DNA from 3 places in the Rhizobium sullae genome. Region 2 is predicted to be linked to each of the others. Evidence: predicted binding sites of a transcription regulator. Region 2 holds the regulator's gene; each other region holds the start of a gene.

The links. The regulator PhoB, encoded in region 2, activates phosphate uptake and scavenging genes when phosphate is short. The targets are predictions, from matches to a motif close to TGTCATNNANCTGTCAT.
Region 1: a site for PhoB is predicted at 2,525-2,541, ahead of ugpB (sn-glycerol-3-phosphate ABC transporter substrate-binding protein UgpB). Genes of this name have one in related genera too.
Region 3: a site for PhoB is predicted at 4,491-4,507, ahead of N2599_RS07500 (UDP-2,3-diacylglucosamine diphosphatase). Genes of this name have one in related genera too.

The regions. Positions count from the first base shown of each region.
Region 1 is NZ_CP104143.1:4,081,333-4,087,444, forward strand. Features, by position in the region: gene N2599_RS20240 (M14 family metallopeptidase) at 1-340, shown strand, start outside; gene N2599_RS20245 (ArsC family reductase) at 342-692, shown strand; gene ybaK (Cys-tRNA(Pro) deacylase) at 694-1,167, shown strand; gene rsmI (16S rRNA (cytidine(1402)-2'-O)-methyltransferase) at 1,238-2,152, shown strand; partial or broken gene N2599_RS20260 (YraN family protein) at 2,209-2,491, shown strand; gene ugpB (sn-glycerol-3-phosphate ABC transporter substrate-binding protein UgpB) at 2,619-3,944, shown strand; gene ugpA (sn-glycerol-3-phosphate ABC transporter permease UgpA) at 4,006-4,890, shown strand; gene ugpE (sn-glycerol-3-phosphate ABC transporter permease UgpE) at 4,901-5,749, shown strand; gene N2599_RS20280 (ABC transporter ATP-binding protein) at 5,752-6,112, shown strand, end outside.
Region 2 is NZ_CP104143.1:145,955-152,066, forward strand. Features, by position in the region: gene pstA (phosphate ABC transporter permease PstA) at 1-1,074, shown strand, start outside; gene pstB (phosphate ABC transporter ATP-binding protein PstB) at 1,090-1,905, shown strand; gene phoU (phosphate signaling complex protein PhoU) at 1,940-2,653, shown strand; gene phoB (phosphate regulon transcriptional regulator PhoB) at 2,688-3,371, shown strand; gene N2599_RS00735 (GcrA family cell cycle regulator) at 3,442-3,975, opposite strand; gene N2599_RS00740 (aspartate aminotransferase family protein) at 4,396-5,595, shown strand; gene argF (ornithine carbamoyltransferase) at 5,636-6,112, shown strand, end outside.
Region 3 is NZ_CP104143.1:1,483,789-1,489,900, reverse strand. Features, by position in the region: gene N2599_RS07520 (ABC transporter permease) at 1-557, opposite strand, end outside; gene dgcA (N-acetyl-D-Glu racemase DgcA) at 658-1,641, shown strand; gene N2599_RS07510 (MFS transporter) at 1,593-2,813, opposite strand; gene N2599_RS07505 (GNAT family N-acetyltransferase) at 3,050-3,556, shown strand; gene N2599_RS07500 (UDP-2,3-diacylglucosamine diphosphatase) at 3,621-4,427, opposite strand; gene N2599_RS07495 (NADP-dependent malic enzyme) at 4,639-6,112, shown strand, end outside.

The sequences.
Region 1 (6,112 bases), 200 kb from region 2:
CGCGGCACGCGGGATCATCAGAGACGAGAGCATATCGCCGAGCACGTTCGCTGGTCCGGCCGTGCCGCTGGACAATATCGAGATGATCCGCTCGCCGGAGTCCGGCACGGTCCTCTTTCACTGCAATATCGGTGAAGAGGTTACCGAAGGCGATCTGCTGGCAACGATTATCACGCGTCCCGGCATGGCGCACGGCAGCATTGAAATTCGTGCGCCGCAAGCCGGCCTTATCGTCACCCGCACATCCGACCGGCTGGTGCGCCGACGCGCCGACCTGATGAAGATCGCCTGCAGCCAGCCCAGTGGCATAGTACGCAAAGCCGGAACCCTCGAGGACTAAGATGACTGCCATCATTTATGGTATCAAGAATTGCGACACGATGAAGAAGGCGCGCGCCTGGCTGGAGGAGCATGGCATTGCCTATGATTTTCACGACTACAAGGCCGTGGGTATCGACCGCGCCCATCTGGAGCAATGGGTCGACAGAGCCGGATGGGACATCGTGCTCAACCGTGCCGGCACAACATTCCGCAAACTGCCGGACGCCGACCGCGAAAACCTCACACGAGAAAAAGCGATTTCCCTGATGCTTGACCAGCCGTCGATGATCAAGCGGCCGGTTCTTGAAGCGGGCGACAAGCTGCTTATCGGCTTCAAGCCTGAGAATTACGGGACAGAATTCGGAACATAAGATGTCAAAAACGACGCGCGCCACACAGGTTCTTTTCAAAGCCGGCGTCGGTTTCACGGTACATAACTACGACTATGATCCGAATGCAGACCGTGTCGGTCTCCAAGCCGCCGAAGCGCTGCGCGAGGAGCCGCATCGCGTGCTGAAAACATTGATGGCGGAAGTGGATGGCAAGCCGGTCTGCGTCGTTGTACCGTCCGACCGTGAAGTCAGCATGAAGAAGCTTGCGAGCGCCTTCGGCGGCAAGTCGGCAAATATGATGAAGCCGGCGGACGCCGAGCGGCTGACCGGATATCATGTCGGCGGCATCAGTCCATTCGGCCAGAGAAAGCTGGTTCCCACGGCGCTGGAGGAAGCAGCACTCAATGAACTTTTGGTTTACATGAACGGTGGTCAGCGCGGATTGCAGGTGCGTCTTGCGCCGCGGGATGCTTTGAAAATATTGAACGCCAGGGCGGTACCGCTCATCGCCTAGCAAGCTGCGAGGTGACGGCATTCTGAAAGGTCAAAGTTTCCAGCCAGACGGCAACGAGGGAATAAGAACGGTGAGCGTCAAGGAAGCATCACTCGGGGATAGCCGGCACAGCTATCGCCTGCACAATGTCGCCATCCCAGCCCGCCCGCTGGAAGCGGCACTTTATCTTGTCGCGACGCCGATCGGCAACCTTGGCGATATCACCTTGCGGGCGCTGGAAACGCTGGCGGGTGCCGATGTGCTCGCCTGCGAGGACACGCGCGTGACCCGCGTTCTGCTCGATCGATACGGTATCCATAACCGCCCCTTTGCTTATCATGAGCACAATGCGGATGAGGCGGGTCCGCGATTGCTGCAGGCCCTGGAAGCAGGCAAGTCTGTCGCACTCGTCTCCGACGCCGGGACCCCGCTTGTCTCCGATCCCGGCTATCGCCTTGCACAGTCGGCGATCGAAGCCGGTTACCGCGTCGTTCCCATTCCCGGAGCATCGGCGCCGCTTGCCGCGCTCGTCGGCTCGGGTCTGCCGAACGACGCCTTTTTGTTCGCGGGGTTCCTCCCGGCGAAGGACAAGGCGCGGCGTGACCGGCTGGCCGAATTTGCCGTCGCGCCGGCGACGCTCCTCTTCTTTGAATCGCCGCACCGGATCGGCGCGACGCTGGCTGCCGCTGCCGACGTGCTCGGGTCTACCCGCAGGGCGTCCGTTTGCCGCGAGTTGACGAAGACCTATGAGGAATTCCGCCGCGGCACGCTCGCGGAGCTTGCGGCGCATTATGCCGAAAACGACAACGTGAAGGGCGAGATCGTGCTCGTCATAGGCCCCCCGGAAGAGCGGCCGGCGGACGAAGCGGATGTCGCTGCCATCCTTGCTGACCTCGTCACGTCCATGCCGACGGCAAAGGCGGCTGCGGAAGCCGCACGCCTCACCGGTCTGCCACGCAAGGAACTCTACCAGCGTCTGCTCGATATGAAGGTCAGGAATGAGTGATAGCTGGCCGCGATCATTAGCCGGCGAAAGGCGCGCAGCGCCGCGTCTCGGAATATATCGCGACACTCTTTTTGATGTTGAAAGGGCCATCGCATCAAGCTCGGCGAGATTGATATCATCGCCGGGAAGCGCGACCTGGCAGCCTTCGTCGAGGTAAAGGCCCGGCGCGACGAAATGGGCGCCATAGATGCGGTTCGTTACGCTGCCCAAAAACGTATCCGTGACGCCAGCGATCTCTGGCTTTCGCACCAGCCGGATGATGGCCGTTGGTCGCAACGAGATGATATTGTAGCAGCAATGCCCGGCCGTCTGCCCCGGCATTTTCCGGACGCTTTTTGATTGCTTTGCATAGGCGTGCAAAAGTCCGGTTTTTGTAATCTTTCTGTCACTGAACTGTTAAGGAGGCGTCATACAAGGCCTCTATTGCGTGTCCTCACCCCAACGACTGGTGGAGAGGATTTTATCCATGTTCAAAAAGCTTTCTTTGGCCGCCGCTGCGGTCGCATTGTCTGCATCCACGTCCTTTGCTGCGACCGAAGTCACCTGGTGGCACGCCATGGGTGGCGAACTCGGCAAGAAGCTCGAGCAGATCGTCCAGAAATTCAATGACAGCCAGTCTGATTATCACGTCACTCCGGTTTTCAAGGGCACCTATCCGGAAACGCTGACGTCCGCGATCGCCGCTTTCCGCGCCGGTCAGCAGCCTGCCATCGTTCAGGTCTTCGAAGTCGGCACCGGCACGATGATGGCCGCCAAAGGCGCTATTTACCCTGTTTATAAGCTTATGGCCGATGAAGGCGAGCCGTGGGATCCGTCGAAGTTCATCGCTCCCGTCGTCGGCTACTATTCCGATCCGGAAGGCAACATCTTGTCCTTCCCGTTCAATTCCTCGACGCCGATCCTCTATTACAACAAGGACGTCTTCAAGAAGGCCGGCCTTGATCCGGACGTTGCCCCGAAGACCTATGCGGAACTTGCAGACTTCTCCAAGAAGATCGTTTCCTCCGGTGCTGCAAAGTGCGGCTTTACGATCACCTACGCTGCAACCTGGATCGGCCTCGAAAACTTCTCGGCCATCCATGACCTGCCTTACGGCACGCTTCAGAACGGCTTCGGCGGTCCGGCTGCCGAATTCACCTTCAACGGCCCGACCCAGGTTCGACTCTGGGACGACCTGAAGAAGTGGCAGGACACCGGCTACTTCCAGTACGGCGGTCCGGGCGGTGGTCCTGACTCTGCTCCGAAGTTCTATTCGCAGGAATGCGCCATCTACATGGGCTCCTCGGGCTCGCGCGCCGGCGTCATCGCCAACGCCAAGAACTTCCAGGTCGGCTTCTCGACGCTCCCTTACTACGACGACGTCACCAAGGATCCGAAGAACTCGATCATCGGCGGCGCGACGCTGTGGACGCTGAACGGTCAGAAGCCGGAGGTTTACAAGGGTGTTGCCAAGTTCTTCACCTATCTCAGCCAGCCGGAAGTTCAGGCTGACTGGCATCAGTTCTCCGGCTACCTGCCGATTACCAATGCTTCTTACGATCTCGGCAAGTCGCAGGGTTACTACGAAAAGAACGCGGGCTCCGACGTCGGCATCAAGCAGATCACCCGTGGCACGCCGTCCGACAATTCCAAAGGCGTTCGTTTCGGCAACTTCACGCAGATCCGCGACGTTGTCGACCAGCAGTTCGAAACCGTGCTCTCAGGCAAGCAGACGGCAAAGCAGGCGCTCGACGCAGCCGTCAAGGAAGGCAACGCCATGCTGCGCGAATTCGAAGCCGCAAATTCGAACTAGGTTCGCGAGCTGACCCCTCAGTCCTCCCCACACGGGGAGGACCTTTCCATGCGAGCGAGCCATGCAGACAAAACGCACCATTTTTTCGAATCGCGTCTTGCCATACGTTCTTTTGGCGCCGCAGCTCGCGATTACTCTCATTTTCTTCATCTGGCCCGCATTCCAGGCTTTTCGGCAATCGTTCCTGCGCGAAGATCCCTTCGGCATGAAGACCACTTTCGTCTGGTTCAGCAACTACACCAGGCTCTTCGAGAATGCGGATTATCTGAATGCGCTATGGGTGACGCTCATCTTCGCTGTCTCGGTGACGGCACTGTCCATGAGCCTGTCGCTGCTCTTTGCCGTCTGTGTCAACCGCGTGCTGCGGAGTGGCCGGTTCTATACGACGTTGCTCGTCTGGCCTTATGCGGTTGCTCCGGCCGCCGCCGGTCTGCTCTGGTGGTTCATGTTCAACCCCAGCATTGGTATCCTGCCTTATGGGCTGCGCTATTTCGGCTATGACTGGAATTATCGGCTGCATGAAGGCGATGCCATGGTGCTGATCGTCGTTGCCTCGGCCTGGAAGCAGATTTCCTACAACTTCCTGTTCTTCGTCGCCGGCCTGCAGTCCGTGCCGCAATCGGTGATCGAGGCGGCGGCGATCGATGGCGCTGGTCCCTTCAAGCGCTTCTGGACGGTGATTTTCCCGCTGCTCTCCCCGACGACGTTCTTCCTGGCGGTCATTAACATCACCTATGCGCTCTTCGACACCTTTCCAATTGTCGATTCGACGACCTCCGGCGGCCCTTCGCAATCGACCAACACGCTGGTCTACAAGGTCTATGCCGACGGTTTCGTCGGGCTGAACCTGGGGCCGTCCGCCGCCCAATCCGTCGTGCTGATGCTGATTGTCGTCGCGCTCACTGTCGTCCAGTTCCGCTGGATCGAAAACAAAGTGCAGTACTGAGGCTCATGCGATGGTCGAAAATCGTCCCTATCTGAATTTCCTCACACATCTGATCCTCATCATTGGCGCCGCAACCGTGGTATTCCCGGTCTACCTTGCCTTCATTGCTTCCACCCACGGTGCGAGCGATTTCATGAGCGGCCTCGTGCCGATGCTTCCCGGCGATCAATTGGCGTCGAATTTCAGTCAGTTGTTGAACGTCGGCAATTCGGTGGCAGGCGCTCCACCCTTCGCGCTGATGCTCGCAAACAGCCTGCTGATGGCGATATTGATCGCCGTCGGCAAAATCGCAATTTCGATCATCTCGGCCTTCGCGATCGTCTATTTCCGCTTTCCGCTGCGCCTAGTGGCCTTCTGGATCATTTTCCTGACGCTGATGCTGCCGGTCGAAGTCCGCATCCTGCCAACCTACAAGGTCGTTGCCGATCTCGGCATGCTGAACTCCTATCCCGGTCTTGTCATTCCGCTGATCGCATCCGCGACCGCGACCTTCCTGTTCCGCCAGTTCTTTCTGACCATCCCTGAGGAACTGATGGAAGCGGCCCGCGTTGATGGTGCCGGCGCGATGAAATTCTTCCGCGATATCCTGCTGCCGCTGTCGCGCACCAATATTGCAGCGCTCTTCATCATCCTCTTCATCTACGGCTGGAACCAGTATCTCTGGCCGATGCTGATCACCACCGATCCGCAATATTACACGGCCGTCATGGGCATCAAGCGCCTCGCCTCGGTGCTCGACGGCGATACCCAATGGAACCTGGTGATGGCCGGTGTCATCCTGGCCACCCTGCCGCCGGTTCTCGTCATCATCGTCATGCAGCGCCTCTTCGTTAAAGGCCTGGTCGAAACGGAGAAATGACAATGGCTTCCATCGAGGTCGAAAGCGTCGGCAAGATCTACCACGGTGGCGTTAAGGCCGTTTCCGGCGTCGGCATCAATATCAGGGATGGTGAATTCATCGTGTTGGTCGGTCCGTCGGGCTGCGGCAAGTCCACGCTGCTGCGCATGATCGCGGGTCTTGAGACCATTTCGGAAGGCCGGGTAAAGATTGGCGATCGCGTCGTCAACAATGTCGAGCCTGCCGACCGCGACATCGCCATGGTCTTCCAGAATTATGCGCTCTATCCGCATATGTCCGTCTATGACAATCTCGCCTATGGCCTGAGGAACCGCGGCACGCCAAAGGAGGAAATCGAAGCGCGCGTTGCGGAAGCTGCCCGCA
Region 2 (6,112 bases):
AACAAGCGGGCCACCGATCCGTCGGTGCTGATTGCAGCCAATTACGGCGCGCTGCTGCGTGATGCGCTTGTCAAGGAGTTGAACATCAACGCCTCCAGCCGCCCGGATGTCCGTGGGGCGACGGCGATGCTCTCCAAGAGCGCGCCGATCCAGTTGCGTGACATGGTTGTCGCCGACCCGTCGATCATCGGCAAGACCGTCAATGTGACCGTTTTGGCCGACGCCAATGTCGACAGCGCCAACAAGGGCCAGATCGACCTTGCCGTCGATGAGAAGAACCGTAAGGTGAACGACAAGCAGCTCGGCTGGATGAACGAGCTGAAGGCGAACGGAGCGCTTTTCAAGGAGTTCAACACCGGACTTTTCACCCATGGCAACTCCAGCCGTCCTGAAGCCGCCGGCCTCGGCGTCGCTCTTGTCGGCTCGCTCTACCTGATGCTGATCGTTCTCGTTCTGTCGCTGCCGATCGGCGTTGGCACCTCGATCTACCTTGAGGAATTCGCGACCAAGAACAAGGTGACGGACCTGATTGAGGTGAACATCAACAACCTCGCTGCCGTTCCCTCGATCGTCTACGGTCTGCTCGGTCTTTCTGTTTTCATCAACTTCGCCGGCCTGCCACGCTCGGCCCCACTGGTCGGCGGTTTGGTGCTGACGCTTATGACGCTGCCGACGATCATCATCGCCACCCGCGCAGCACTGCGCGCTGTCCCGCCGTCGATCCGCGCGGCGGCGCTCGGCCTCGGCGCCTCGAAGATGCAGATGGTGTTCCACCACGTCCTGCCGCTTGCGATGCCCGGTATTCTGACCGGCACCATCATCGGTTTGGCACACGCGCTCGGAGAAACCGCACCGCTTCTCCTGATCGGCATGGTCGCCTTCGTCGCCAGCGCGCCGAGCACCCCGCTCGACCCGTCCACGGCGCTGCCGGTACAGGTCTACATGTGGGCCAACGAAGCCGAACGCGCATTCGTCGAGCGCACGTCTGGCGCCATTATCGTCCTGCTCCTGTTCCTGATCGTCATGAACCTCGGAGCCATCCTCTTGCGCCGGCGCTTTGAGCGTCGCTGGTAAACGGAGTACATAGTCATGAACATGTTGACTGAAGCAGCAGTTGAGAAGGCTCTGGACCAGAAAATGAATACGATCCCGTACAAGATGATCGGCCAGGACGTGTCGGTCTACTACGGCGATAAGCGTGCGCTTTTCGACGTGAAGCTAAACATCCGCGAGAACACGGTTACCGCGCTCATCGGCCCCTCCGGCTGCGGCAAGTCTACCTTCCTGCGCAGCCTCAACCGCATGAACGATACGATCGACAACTGCCGCGTGACAGGCAAGATCACGCTTGATGGCGAGGATATCTACGATCCGGATATCGACGTCGTGGAGCTCCGCGCCCGCGTCGGCATGGTCTTCCAGAAACCGAACCCGTTCCCGAAGACGATCTACGAGAACGTCAGCTACGGGCCACGTATCCATGGCCTGGCAAAGTCGAAGGCGGACTTGGACCAGATCGTCGAGCAGTCGCTGCAGCGCGCCGGCCTTTGGAACGAAGTCAAGGATCGCCTGCATGAATCCGGCACCGGCCTGTCCGGCGGCCAGCAGCAGCGTCTGTGCATCGCGCGTGCCGTTGCCGTGAGCCCGGAAGTCATCCTGATGGACGAACCGTGCTCGGCGCTCGATCCGATTGCGACTGCCAAGGTCGAAGAGCTGATCCATGAGCTGCGCGAGAACTTCACCATCGTCATCGTGACGCACTCGATGCAGCAGGCGGCCCGCGTTTCGCAGCGGACCGCTATGTTCCACCTCGGCAATCTCGTCGAGGAGAACGACACCGACAAGATGTTCACCAACCCGGACGACCCCCGCACCCAGGATTACATCATGGGCCGCTTCGGCTGAGTTGCGGCGTTCAGGCTATTCAAGGACAATTCCCATGGCATCGACCCATATCTTTTCTGCCTATGACGACGATTTGAAGTTCCTGACCCGCCGCATCTCGGAAATGGGTGGGCTTGCCGAGCAGATGGTGTCCGACGCTGTCCGCGCGCTGGTCAACGGCGATACGGCTCTGGCCCAGAAGGTCATCTCCGACGACGTGATCCTCGATCATGCCGAACGCGAGATCGGCGACAAGGCGGTCGTCACCATTGCCCGCCGCCAGCCGATGGCCTCCGATCTTCGCGAGATCATGGGCTCGATCCGTATCGCAGCCGACCTTGAGCGCGTCGGCGATCTCGGCAAGAACACGGCCAAGCGCGTCATCGCGGTACAAAGCACCGGCGTTCCGCGTAAGCTCGCCCGCGGCCTCGAGCATCTTTCCGAGCTCGCCCTCGTCCAGCTCAAGGAAGTGCTCGACGTCTATACGACCCGTGCCGCCGACAGGGCGAAGTCGATCCGCGAGCGCGACGAGGAAATCGACGCGATGTACACTTCGCTGTTTCGCGAGCTTCTGACCTACATGATGGAAGATCCGCGCAACATCACCAGCTGCACGCATCTTCTCTTCTGCGCCAAGAACATCGAGCGCATCGGCGACCATGCCACCAACATTGCCGAAACGATCTATTACATGGCGACCGGCGCCCAGCCGGAAGGCGAACGTCCGAAGGACGATACTGCCAACACCGTCGGCGCGGTGACGGAATGACAATTCTGAACCCGCCCTCAGGAGACAGAAGCGAATGATCCCGAGAGTTGCAGTCGTTGAAGACGAAGAGGCACTGAGTGTGCTTCTTCGCTATAACCTTGAGGCCGAAGGTTTCGAGGTCGATACCATCCTGCGTGGCGACGAGGCCGAAATCCGGCTTCAGGAGCGCACGCCGGACCTTTTGATCCTCGATTGGATGCTGCCGGGCGTATCGGGCATAGAGCTTTGCCGCCGCCTGCGCATGCGTCCGGAGACCGAGCGCCTGCCGATCATCATGCTGACGGCGCGCGGCGAGGAAAGCGAGCGTGTGCGCGGCCTTTCGACCGGCGCCGACGACTATGTCGTCAAGCCGTTTTCGACGCCGGAGCTCGTTGCCCGCGTCAGGGCGATGCTGCGCCGCGCCAAGCCTGAGGTGCTCTCGACGGTGCTGAAATGCGGCGACATCGAACTCGACCGCGAAACGCATCGTGTTCACCGCAAAAGCCGCGAAGTTCGCCTCGGCCCCACCGAATTCCGCCTCCTGGAATTCCTGATGTCGTCGCCCGGCCGCGTTTTCTCGCGTTCGCAGCTTCTGGACGGTGTCTGGGGCCACGACATTTATGTCGACGAGCGCACCGTCGACGTCCATGTCGGCCGGCTGCGCAAGGCGCTGAACTTCTCCAACATGCAGGATGTCATCCGCACCGTCCGCGGTGCCGGATATTCCATGGAATCCTGATTGCCGCTTCCATTGCCGGGCATAAAAAAACGGGCCTGCGAGGCCCGTTTCCGTTTGTCATTTATCCGGCTCAGTTTGCGCGGGCTGCTGTCCTGCGGCGCTCGTTGACCGGCTGATAGGCAAGGCGCGCATGATAGCTGCAGTAGGGTGAAGAGTCCGGGCTGTCGCAACCGCAGAAGTGGAAATCATCCTTCAGCGGATCGCCGACCGGCCACTTGCAGGTGCGTTCCGTAAGTTCCGTCAGTCCGAGGCGGCGGGAGATCGGCACAACCACGTTTGCGGCCGGACGATAGCTTACCTCCTCCATGAGATCGATTTCGATCTCTTCCTTGAGCATCGTTGCGCCCTGCTGGCGCGTGACGGTGCGGGTCGCGATCCGCGATGCATAGTTCGGTGCGCGCGGAGCCGAGGTATTGCGCTTCGGCGCTCGTGCGGCCGCCGCGGTGCCACCGGCCTTGGCGCGGCCCGGAAGGCTAAGCCTGTGGACCTTGCCGATCACCGCGTTCCTGCTCACTCCGCCGAGCTGCGCAGCGATCTGGCTCGCGCTCAGTCCTTCGGACCAAAGCTTCTTGAGTTTTTCGACTCGCTCGTCTGTCCAGTTCATGCCCTGTCTCCGCCGTTTAGCGTTGTGAAGGCAGAATCCCCCACCCTTGCTCCGGATACATCCGAAGCAGGAAACGCCTGACCAATTGTGGTGACTAGTTCCGCCGCATGCAGTCTAGTAATTGAGTTTTAACCTAGTGTGAGGCTGACTCCGTGACAAGAGTCGCGGGAATCCGGATGAATCGAATTTCAAGTTTTCCCCAACTTGCTTCCCGAGCGAGTCATTTCTGCAACATTAGCTGTTGATAAATGACCTCGTTCGGGGAGGTGGTCCCATGGCGCACGAAGCCCGCAGTTTTGTTGACATCGCGGTGCGAAACGTCAATAGTGGCACTCGCCGCCGAAAGGCGGCATTTTTAATTTTTCGGACCCGGTTTTTAGCCGGAGTCTGGTTGCCCTAACGATGACAGGAGATCGCGCCATGGCTCAAGCCGCGCCGCTATATGACACCTATTCTCGCGCCCCTTTGCGGTTCGAGCGAGGTGAGGGCGTTTGGCTGATCACTGAAGGCGGCGAACGATATCTGGATTTTGGCGCAGGCGTTGCAGTGACTTCCGTCGGCCACGGCAATCCGCATGTCGTCGAAGCCCTGAAGGCGCAGGCCGACAAGGTTTGGCACCTGTCGAATATCTATGAAATTCCCGGCCAGGAAGCGCTTGCCAAGCGGCTGACCGACGTCACCTTCGCCGACAAGGTGTTCTTCACCAATTCCGGCGCCGAGGCGCTGGAATGCGCGATCAAGACCGCGCGCCGCTATCAGTATTCCAACGGTCATCCCGAGCGCTTCCACATCATCACCTTCGAAGGCGCCTTTCATGGCCGCACGCTGGCGACAATCGCCGCCGGCGGCCAGGAGAAGTATCTCGAGGGCTTCGGCCCGAAGGCGCCGGGCTTCGATCAGGTTCCCTTCGGCGATATCGAGGCGGTCCGCGCAGCGATCACCGATGCGACCGCCGGCATCCTCGTAGAGCCGGTGCAGGGCGAGGGCGGGGTCCGTCCGGCGACGAATGAGTTCATGAAGGCGCTCCGCCAGATCTGCGATGAGAAGGGTCTGCTGCTGATCCTCGATGAGGTCCAGACTGGCGTTGGCCGTACCGGCAAACTCTTTGCTCACGAATGGTCGGGTGTCACGCCGGATATCATGGCGGTAGCGAAGGGTATCGGCGGCGGCTTCCCGCTCGGCGCCTGCCTGGCGACCGCGGATGCCGCCTCCGGCATGAAGGCCGGCACGCATGGCTCCACCTATGGCGGCAATCCGCTTGCCATGGCGGTCGGCAGCGCGGTGCTCGACGTCATCCTCGCCGACGGCTTTCTGCAGCATGTCCGCGATGTGGCACTCGTCTTCCGCCAGGGCCTTGCCTCGCTGAAGGATCGCTATCCGGATATCATCGAAGATGTGCGCGGCGAAGGCCTGATGCTCGGCATCAAGGCTGCCGTCCCGTCTTCCGAACTGTTGCAGGCCATTCGTGCTGCTCATCTTCTAGGCATTCCGGCGGGCGATAATGTCATCCGTCTCCTTCCGCCTCTAGTCGTCACGGCGGAGGAAGCCCGCGAGGGCCTTGCCCGCGTCGAGCGCGCTGCCGAAAGCATTCGCGCGGCAAAAACCAGGAAGACGGCTTGAACGGATAACGCCCCTCAAGGCGCATACAGGTAAGAACGACATGGCTTCCCCCAAACACTTTCTCGATCTCTCGGCGGTAACTGCATCCGATCTCAGAGCCATCATGGATGATGCGATCGTCCGCAAGCAGGCCTTCAAGGCGGGCAAAGGCGATAAGCCGCTCGCGGGTAAGATGCTGGCGATGATCTTCGAGAAACCCTCTACGCGCACACGCGTTTCCTTCGATGTCGGCATGCGTCAACTCGGTGGCGAAACGCTTTTCCTCTCCGGCACGGAGATGCAGCTTGGCCGCGCCGAGACGATCGGCGATACGGCCAAGGTGCTCTCGCGCTATGTCGATGCGATCATGGTCCGCACGACGGAGCACCACCGCATGCTGGAGCTCGCCGAACATGCGACGGTGCCGGTCATCAACGCGCTGACGGACGACACGCATCCCTGCCAGATCATGGCAGATATCATGACCTTCGAGGAGCATCGCGGTCCGATCAGGGGCAAGACGATTGCCTGGACCGGC
Region 3 (6,112 bases), 1.3 Mb from region 2:
ATGATCGGAACGGCACGCACGCCCATATGGTCGATCTGGTTGACGATCGAGGCTGGAGAAACGCCGCTGCCGCGCCCGAACTTCATCTGCGCGCCACGCACCGCCGAGCCCAGGATATACATCGCGGCCGTGAGGTCGTTCCAGAGGTCCACGGTCATCTTGCCGACCGGCGCGAAGATGCGCTCGGCGAGGCCGCTTTTCTTCGGAGCCTCGACGGCTTCCTCCTCCGGTTTCTGGGAGAATTCCTTGATCATTTCGTCGATATGCGGATTGGTGCCTTCGAAACGAACCTGCCGCCCGGCCCCCTCTTCCTGCAGCTTGAGCCGGCAAAGCAGCCAGACGCCGGCCGTGTCGATATCCGTGACGCCCGACAGGTCCAGGGTCAGATCACCTTTACCACGGGCAATCTTCTCGATGTCGTGGAGGACGAGATGGATGTTGGCGCTGCGCCAATTGCCTTCGAGATGAACGCGGCGTCCCCTACCGTCGGCTTGGTCGTCCACGTGCAGTGAGGCGGCGTTGCGGGTGTCGGGCTTCAAAATGCTTGTGTCTTTCAAGGCTTGCGGCGACATTGCCGACTCGCGAACAAATCGCTCACGCCCGGCGCGTTAATATACCGAAGACACATAGAATTTCCATGCTCGCAGGATTGCAATTATGCCACGCTCGCTCGAAATCCAGATGAATTCCTTTCCCATTGCGGGCACGTTCACGATCTCGCGCGGCGCAAAGACCTCGGCGGACGTCATCACCTGCATTCTGGCGGAAAACGGCAAGCGAGGCTGGGGCGAATGCGTTCCCTACCGACGCTACGGCGAGACGGTGGAAGGCGTCGCCGCACAGATCGAAGCCGCCCGGCCGCTGATCGAAGCGGGCATTTCCGGCGAAGACCTGCTCTCCGCCATGGCGCCGGGCGCAGCCAGGAACGCCGTCGATTGCGCGATATGGGATCTCGAAGCCAAGCGCGGCGGAAAAAGCGTTGCCGAACGCATCGTCCTTGCGTCGCCGAAGCCGCTCACGACGGCCTACACGATCTCGCTCGGTGAACCGGAGATTATGGCGGCGCAGGCGCGCGCATACTCCGCAAGGGCGCTGCTCAAGGTCAAGGTCGGCACCGGTGACGATGAGTGCCGCATGCGCGCCGTGCGCGAGGCCGCGCCAAACAGCATCATCATGCTTGATGCCAACGAGGGCTGGCCTGAGGCCACGTTGGAACATCACTTGCGCATCGCCGCCGAGATGAAGATCGCGCTCGTCGAACAGCCGCTGCCCGCCGGCCGGGACGAAATGCTGGCCGAGATCGAGCGTCCGGTCCTGGTCTGCGCCGACGAGAGCGTCCACCATACTGGCGACCTAGCAAGCCTGCGCGACCGCTACGATGCGATCAACATCAAGCTCGACAAGACCGGCGGCCTGACGGAAGCGCTCGCGATGAAGCGCGAGGCGCAGCGCCTCGGCTTCCAGATCATGCTCGGCTGCATGGTCGGTACATCGCTTGCCATGGCGCCTGCCGTGCTCTTAGCGCAGGACGCAGAATTCGTCGATCTCGACGGCCCACTGCTTCTTGCCCGCGACCGGCAACCCGGCCTTCGCTACACCGCTTCCCTTGTCTGGCCACCCGAACCCAGCCTTTGGGGCTGAAGGTAGTAGGCGACGAAGACCAGAGACATTCCCAGCGCTGCGACGAGTGCCATGACGTAGAAGCTCGCAAGGCCGAGCCAGGCATAGATGTAGCCGGAGGCGAGTGTCATCAGTCCCATGAACATGCCGTTATAGAAGAAATAGGCGCCCTGAGCCGACGATTCCTGCGTCTCCTGCACCGTTGCCACGATGCGCCGCTGAACGCCGATATGCACGAAGGCGAAGCTGCAGGAATGGAAACATTGCAGCACGAAGAAGCCGACGAAGCCCCAATGCATCGGGAACAGGATCCAGCGGCAAATGCAGACCGCGCAGCCGATGCGGATCAGCGTCCACGCACTGAAGCGGCGGTTCAGATGCTTCGAGACGAAGAACACAATCACCTCGGAGGCAACGGCAGCACTCCAGAGAATGCCGACCTCCGTTCCTGAAAAGCCAAGCTGATGCCAATAGATCGACGCGAAGACATAGAGAAGCGCGTGGCTCGACTGCTGGATCGCCACGCCCCACAGGAGCACCAGCAGATGTGGCTGCCGTAGCGAACTGCCGGTGGCCGCCGGTATGTCGACCGGCGTGCCGCGCCGGCGGGTCGGCCCAATCCGCGGACAATAGATCGCCATCAGCATCGTCATGACGAAGCCGAAAATCATGACCGGCAGCACCATCGAGCCGCCCCAATAGCCGATCATCTCGCCGCCGATCATGGTCGATGCAATGAAGGCGATAGAGCCCCAGACGCGCATGGAGCCGTAGTCGAGCCCCCAGCGGCGAACGCCGGAAATGACGATCGATTCGACGACCGGCAGATAAGGCGCGAAGGTCGCACCCTGCATGGCGAAGACGATCAGCACCGGCCAGAAGCTCGTCGTCCAGCAGAGCGCTACCGCTGTCAGCAAGGACAGCCCGCCGGACCAGAGCAGCACGTCGGCGCGCTCCTTCATGCGGTCGGCATACATGGCGACGATCGGCGCCACGAGAACGCGCACCACCATCGGCACTGCCAGGATGATGCCGATTTCACGATCGGTGAATTCGTGGACCGCTAGCCAGACGGGAAAGAAGGGAAGAACCACACCGTTGACAATCAGCGGAGCGCAATAGGACAGGGCGCTGAGCAGCCGGAAGCGCGGCGGCGCCCCCTCGCCTGTCGGGGCATTCTGGGCGGGAATCATCGGTGGACCTGCAGGAAACTGGACGTTGCCTAGCACATCAACCCAAGGGCGACTATGGCCAGAAATAGCGTTTCTGAAACGCTTTAAGAAAAAGCTTGTCCCCTTCGCTCACAACCCATCGTAATTGAAGCCATCCGCATTCCCTCTAGATTCTAGGTCGTAGATTTTGAGCCAGCGTCATAGAACCGTTACCGTTAGGTGGTTCGATCGCGCTTCAAAAAGACAAAGGACATACTGTGCGCCCCTACAAGCTTCGCCGCCTCGACAGGAATGATGCGTCGTCTTTCAGAGAAATTCGCCTTGAGGCTCTCGCGAACCATCCAGAGGCATTTGGCGCGTCATGGAAAGAAGAGCAGAGCCTATCTGAGGCGGACTTCGCCGGTAGGCTTGAGAACGGCCTTGTGATCGGTGGGTTATCCGATGACGGAATCCCTGCCGGAACTATCGGCGTGTCAAAGTCCAAAGCCATCAAGACACAACACATTGCATCGATTTGGGGAATGTATGTCCGCCAGGAGGCACGGGGCACTGGTCTTTCGCGCCTGCTGCTGAGTGCTGCGATTGACGAAGTTGGCACGACGCTGCGTTCGCTCCGGCTTAGCGTTGTGTCATCCAACGTTCCGGCTATCCGGCTTTACAAATCCATGGGCTTTGAAGAATGGGCCGTCGAAGTCGAAGCTCTAAAGGTGGGCGATACATATTATGATGAAATACTAATGCGGCTGGAAGTAGGTCCGCGATGACAGACGCCACGAGCCTAACGCCCGTCACCACGGCTAAATTGCTTCCGTTTTCACAACAGGAAAATCAGGCAGCCTGCGGCTCGAGCTGGCCGTCGCGATGCTCGATCGCCAGCGGGATGGCTTGAGCGTCGGCCATCGTGCTCCAGGTGATGAGCTCGAACGTGCCGTCCTCATGCTCGGCGATCGCCGTACAGCTCTCCACCCAGTCGCCGGTGTTGATGTAGCGCACGCCGTCCATGTCCTCGATCACGGCATGGTGGATATGGCCGCAGATGACGCCGTCGGCGCCATGCTTGCGGGCTTCGTCGGCCACGACGCGCTGGAACTCGCCGATGAAATTGACCGCGTGCTTCACCTGCAGCTTCGCCCAGGCGGAGAAGGACCAGTAGGGCATGCCCATCCGGCGGCGGATCGCGGCCAGCACGACGTTGATCTTGATCGCCGTGTCGTAAGCCCAGTCCCCGAGATAGGCGAGCAGGCGGGCGTTGCGGACGACGACGTCGAACTCGTCGCCATGCAGCACGAGATACTTCTTGCCGTCCGCGCCGTCATGCATCATCCGCTCGGCGACTTCGATGCCGCCGAAATGCATGCCCGGAAAGTCTCGCAGGAACTCGTCGTGATTGCCGGGGATGTAGACGACCCGCGTGCCCTTGCGCGCCTTGCGCAGCAGCTTCTGCACCACGTCGTTGCAGACCTGCGGCCAGTACCAGCTGCGCTTCAGCCGCCAGCCGTCGACGATATCGCCGACGAGGAAGATCGTATCGGCGTCGTGATAGCGGAGAAAGTCGAGGAGGAAGTCCGCCTTTGCCGCCTTCGAGCCGAGATGCACATCGGAAATGAAGAGAGTACGGAAGTGTCGGGTATCCATATTGTCTTTCACAAGCGTTCCGCCTGCGTCCCATCGTTTCTGATCTTCCAAAATCAGACTCGTGTTTCAGGAAGATGACAGACGCGCGAATCGGCGCATGCGCGGCGCTCACGAGTTTTCCGCTCCGATCCCGAAATTCTGACTGTCCCTGCCAGCCGATTGATGTATGGAGAAGTCTTCAAAAGATGTGAGTGCGGCAGCGGAGACGGCAATGGATCATCAGGAAAAATCCAACACGGAGAAGAACGAGACCGGCGGAAACCTCGACGAACAGGCGCTTTTCTTCCATCGTTACCCCCGCCCCGGCAAACTTGAAATTCAGGCGATCAAGCCGCTCGGCAACCAGCGCGACCTGGCACTGGCCTATTCGCCCGGCGTTGCCGCGCCCTGCCTTGCGATCCGCGACAATCCGGAAACGGCTGCCGATTACACCTCGCGCGCCAATCTTGTTGCCGTCATCTCCAACGGCACGGCCGTTCTCGGCCTCGGCAATATCGGCCCGCTCGCCTCCAAGCCCGTCATGGAAGGCAAGGCCGTCCTCTTCAAGAAATTCGCCGGCATCGACGTCTTCGACATCGAAATCGATGCCTTGAGGGTCGATCAGATGGTCTCCACCGTCGCCTCGCTCGAGCCGACCTTCGGCGGCATCAATCTCGAGGACATCAAGGCACCCGAATGCTTTGAGGTCGAGCGCCAGCTCCGCGAGAAGATGAAGATCCCGGTCTTCCACGACGACCAGCATGGCACGGCTATCATCGTCGCAGCTGCGATCCTGAACGGACTGGAACTCGCCGGCAAGAAGATCAAGGACGTGAAGATTGTCGCCTCCGGCGCGGGTGCCGCTGCGCTCGCCTGCCTCAATCTGCTGGTCGAGCTCGGCGCCAAGCGCGAAAATATCTGGGTCCACGATATCGAAGGCCTCGTCTATGAAGGCCGCACCGAACTGATGGACGAATGGAAGGCTGTCTACGCACAGAAGAGCGAGATGCGCACGCTCGCCGACAATATCGGCGGCGCCGATGTCTTCCTCGGTCTTTCGGCCGCGGGTGTCCTGAAGCCCGACCTGCTATCACAGATGGCGGACAAGCCGCTCATCATGGCGCTCGCCAATCCGACCCCTGAAATCATGCCTGACCTGGCGCGCGCCGCCCGCCCGGACGCAATGATCTGCACCGGCCGTTCGGACTTCCCGAACCAGGTGAACAACGTCCTCTGCTTCCCCTACATCTTCCGTGGCGCGCTCGATTGCGGCGCCACGGCCATCAACGAAGAAATGAAGCTTGCTGCGGTCAAGGCCATCGCGGGGCTTGCCCGCGAGGAAGTGTCGGACGTCGCCGCCCGCGCCTATTCCGGCGAGACGCCCATCTTCGGTCCGAATTACCTCATTCCCTCACCCTTCGATCCCCGTCTCATCCTGCGCATCGCCCCGGCTGTCGCCAAAGCCGCCGCCGAGACGGGCGTGGCATCCCGGCCGATTGCGGATTTCGACGCTTATCTCGATCAGTTGAACCGCTTCGTCTGGCGCTCGGGCTTCGTCATGAAGCCGATCTTCACCAGCGCCAAGCTTTCCGAGAAGAAACGCGTCATCTTCGCGGAAGGAGAAGACGAGCGCGTCCTGCGCGCGGCTCAGGTTCTGCTGGAGGAAAAGACCGGCGAGCCGATTCTGATCGGCCGCCCCTCGGTTA